2 regions of the Enterococcus faecalis genome follow, and region 1 is predicted to be linked to the other one. Evidence: predicted binding sites of a transcription regulator. Region 1 holds the regulator's gene; the other holds the start of a gene.
The links. The regulator NrdR, encoded in region 1, represses ribonucleotide reductase genes. The targets are predictions, from matches to a motif close to ACACNATATATNGTGT.

Region 1 (2,203 bases):
GCTTGATGAATCGTTCGCACTAATTCCTTAGGCAAAATTCGACTTGTATAATAGTCAAATGATTTCGAAGCAAAGTCTACCATATCTAACTCATTGATGCCATATAATTGATGAAAAACATAGACTTCTTCTTGAAAACTAGCCTCATCTTCAGGCAGTTGTAAACCTAAACGGTGCAAACCTTCCACAAAATAGTGCCAATCAAAAGAATCCGTTGATACAGAAATTTTCTTCGATTTTTCTTGTTGAGAAAAAGTTTCTTGAATCGTTGTCAATCGGTTCGCTTCGGAAACAATTTGTTCTTCTTTAAAGGCATAAACCTCTTTAAAGCTAGCGGAAACATTTTGATAGCCCTCTGTTTTAGTAGGATGCGGTTGGAACTTTTGCACTAATTGATCAAATTTCCGTTGTCCAACCCGATTAAATAACACTAAAGCTAACACTTCATCTTTAAAAAAACGAGCGGCTGTTTCAGGTGCTTTTAAATAATATAAATAACAATCTCCTAATTCCCGATCTGTTTTTTTATACGTTTCTAGCAACCCAATGCCTTCTAATTTGTAGCAAGCTTCTTCTAATTGTTGACAACTCAAGTCCAGCAAACTAATTAAATCTGCATGAAACAGCGAGCCATTCTCCTCTGAGTCTGTTGTTTCAGATAACAAAAGCCAATATAAACTAAACGCATTGGCGCCGACAATTGGTTGATATAAAAAGGTTAAAACCTCTTTCTCTTGATCAGAAAGCGGTGAATCAATAACCGCTTGAAAAATATTTTTTGGTTGGATTCTTTGCCGATTTCCTTTCAAAGAAAGACCTCCTTTTTAATTTTCTGAGTCAGGAGAAGAAGATTTTGCTTTGTCGACAATGTCCTGTAACTCTTTCAAAAACACGCTCATATCTTTGAATTGTCGATAAACACTCGCAAAGCGGATGTAGGCAATTTCATCTAGATTGACTAAATCTTCCATCACATATTCACCGATAAGCGTTGTAGAGACTTCATTTTCCCCTAAACTACGCACTCGATTTTCAACATTATCAACAATTTGAACCATTTGTTCCATAGCAACGGGTCTTTTTTCCGCAGAGCGAATGAGCCCACGCAAAATTTTATCACGATTAAATTCTTCACGATCCCCATTTTTCTTGATTACAAGTAATGGCGCCGCTTCAATTCTTTCAAATGTAGTGAACCGATAACTGCAATTTTCACATTCACGACGACGGCGAATTGCACGTCCATCATCTGCTTGACGGCTATCAATAACACGGGAATTATTATGATGACATCTTGGACAACGCATAACGTTCACCTCTTCTATTCTGTATAATTTTTGTTGCCTATATTATAACATGAAATTGCGCTATTACTAGGTCTTTAGAACTGGTTCTTAGTTGAATCTTTGCCATTCTTTAATAAAAACAAAGACTTTCACTGTTTTTTCTGAAATTTTCAAAACATTTTACGCCATTTAAAAAATATTCACTTCTTTCCAGTTTGTTCCTCTAGCCACTTCTTCACTTGTTGTTCCGTTTCTTCTCTAGTTCCTTGATTATCAAAAACGATATCTGCTCGTTCTTTTTTCATTTCAATCGGCCATTGGCTAGCAATTCGTTGTTGCGCTTCTTCTTCTGTTAATTGGTTTCGGGCCATCAGACGCTCTTTTTGAATCTTTTCTGGTACATATACCACAGCAACTTGATCCATGATCGCCTCATAATGAGCTTCATAAAGCAGAGGAATATCAACAATAACCAGGGAGGCTTTCTTTTTAGCTTCTTCAATTTGACGTAAAATTTCTTTTCTTAAAAAAGGTTTCAGCGTTTCATTTAACAGCTCTCTTTTTTGAGGACTAGCGAAAATTAATTGTCCTAATTTTTTCCGATCCAATTCACCAGTTGTTAATACTATTTCTGGTCCGAAAGTTTCAACGATTGCGGCTAAGGCTGGTTGCCCTTTTGCAACAATTTCGCGGGCGATAATGTCGCCGTCAACAATTGGATAACCCGCTTTTTTAAAAAGAGCAACAACCGTACTTTTACCTGTCGCAATCCCTCCTGTAATGCCTAAAACTTTTGTCATTTCAATCGACGACCTTTCAATTGTTGGCATTGTGGACAATAATGCGTACCACGTTGTGCCACTTTTGTTTTAACAATTGGCGTACCACAACGATTGCAAGGTAAGCCTGTTTGCCCG
Region 2 (2,203 bases), 340 kb from region 1:
CGCTTCACGTAAGTTTGAAAGAGTAATTCCTACGCCACCGCCGATTCGTGATAATTGAAGGGCAGAATTAATTGAACGCCCAATGCTGTTCATATCATCTGTTACTTGAACTAAGAAACAAGAAACCAATTCACCTCGACGTTTACGCCCAGCGTTTAAGAAAGAAGGTGTGGCTGGTTGATACCGTTGGTGGATCATTTCATCCGCCAATGTTAAAGCCAACTCTTCATCGCCATCCGCAAAATACAAGGCATTAAAGGCAACACGATCTTCATATGTTTCTAAATACTCTGTTCCGGCGTTGTTCTTTAAAGCGTATTGAGAATAAAATTTATAAGCCGCCATGAAAGACTTGAATTGGAAATGTTGTTCATCTAAGAAAGCATATAATTTTTCAATAAAGTCCATTGAATATTTTTCGATGAATTCAGTTTCAATAAAATCTTCTTTCATTAAAAAGTTGATTTTTTCTTCAGCAGAGCTGAATTTACGTGTATTCGGTTCTACATTTTCTTTAAAGAAGGCTGCGAGTGCTTCTTTATCTTTATTTAAAGGGATTTGACCATCAACAGGACGGTTAATCTCGTTATTCAGTTTGAAATAGCTGACATCTTTAATTTCTTTTAGACTCAATTTCTTCCACTACTTTCTTAAAGGTCTCCACGTCTTCGTCTGTTCCGCTAAACTCAAAGGAGTATAGAAGCGGAACGTGATAATCGCGGGCAATATCTTTGGCGGTATAGACAAATAATTCAGCAAAATTACGGTTGCCCCCACCAGCTACACCAACTAACAGTTCTTGATTACTTTTATAATCAAGAAAGTCATTCACTACCTCTGTAATTTCTGCATCATAGGTAGGAATGACAAGAATAAAAGGCTCATTTATTTCAAAAAAAGGATTCGCTGGCTCAAGTTCATAAGCAGGCAAATCCAATTTTTTAATAAAGCGCCTTGTTTGACCGGTGACTGAAAAATAAACAAGTTTCATCTTAGCTAGCCAATTGTTTTAATTGGTCTGGACGGAAGCCAACAACGGTTGTTGCTTCAGATGTGATTACCGGTACGCTTTGGAACCCTTGTTCTTTTAACCAGTCGATAGCATCTGGTTGTGCGTCGATATTGATTTCTTCAAAAGCGATGTTATTTTCACTTAGGAAACGTTTCGCCATTTTACATTGGATACAGTTATTTTTTGAAAAGATTTTTACGTTCATTGAAAGTTCCTCCTCTTTTTTTCTACATAGACTAGTATAAATCTATGTAGAAAAAAGTCAACACTTTAACACTATATATTGTGGTGCGTTTTTCTCATAATACTAGTTTTTGTGTTTTTGAAAGAAAAATGAAAACACGTGAATCCTCGTTTTTGGGAGAAAAAACACATTGGTCAGTGTTTGACAAACAAAAAAATTAAAATTTTGAAAGAGAACATTTAGTGAAAAAACACTAAATATTGTGTTGACATTTGAGTTAGGCACAAGAAGAAAAAATAAGCGGATTTGTTATTGAATGATTGGAATTTTACAGTAGCTAGTAACATAAAAAACAAGTGCTGACTTTTTTTCAAAAATGGTAACCTGAAAAAAGTGTCTCTATATAGAAGGAAAATAGAAGAAAACAGGAGATACATCCAGAAATTCATTGACTTTCCGTGTAAGCAAGCGTATTCTTTTAATTGAGAACGATTCTCATTTTAGTTTGAAACTTTTTCACATGGAGGAAAGTAAATGATTACGTTAGCGCAGGCAGAAGTTGGGAAAGTCTATACAGTCGAAAGCGTCCAAGCAGATGTTCAGACAAAGAAACATCTGAACAATTTAGGTGTCGTTGCAGGCCAAGCAGTTGTCCTTGTCAATTATCAGAATCAAAATGGTATTGTTTTATTACATAATAGTCGAATTGCGCTGACAGATACGATTTTACAAGCGATTCATGTGGAGGAGCGCTCGGCGAATGAGAAAGTTTGGGTCTCCTTAGATACCTTGAAAGTTGGAGAACGCGCTACAATAGTAGGGATCCACGGACAAGGAGCGGTGAAACGTCGGTTGATGGACATGGGCTTAACAAAAGGAACAGTAATTTTTATTCGCAAAGTAGCTCCTTTAGCTGATCCAATTGAAATCAATGTACGTGGCTACGAACTAACGTTACGAAAAAGTGAAGCGGAACTAATCTTGGTTGAAAAGGAGGAAAGCGAATG

Region 2: PYW42_RS01870 (redoxin NrdH) is a predicted target of NrdR. The motif match lies at 1,286-1,301, and genes of this name have one in related genera.

The regions. Positions count from the first base shown of each region.
Region 1 is NZ_CP118962.1:716,895-719,097, reverse strand. It holds gene PYW42_RS03545 (replication initiation and membrane attachment family protein) at 1-809, opposite strand, end outside; gene nrdR (transcriptional regulator NrdR) at 825-1,307, opposite strand; gene coaE (dephospho-CoA kinase) at 1,487-2,086, opposite strand; gene mutM (DNA-formamidopyrimidine glycosylase) at 2,083-2,203, opposite strand, start outside.
Region 2 is NZ_CP118962.1:374,113-376,315, forward strand. It holds gene nrdE (class 1b ribonucleoside-diphosphate reductase subunit alpha) at 1-633, opposite strand, end outside; gene nrdI (class Ib ribonucleoside-diphosphate reductase assembly flavoprotein NrdI) at 614-991, opposite strand; gene PYW42_RS01870 (redoxin NrdH) at 993-1,217, opposite strand; gene PYW42_RS01875 (ferrous iron transport protein A) at 1,731-2,203, shown strand, end outside; gene feoB (ferrous iron transport protein B) at 2,201-2,203, shown strand, end outside.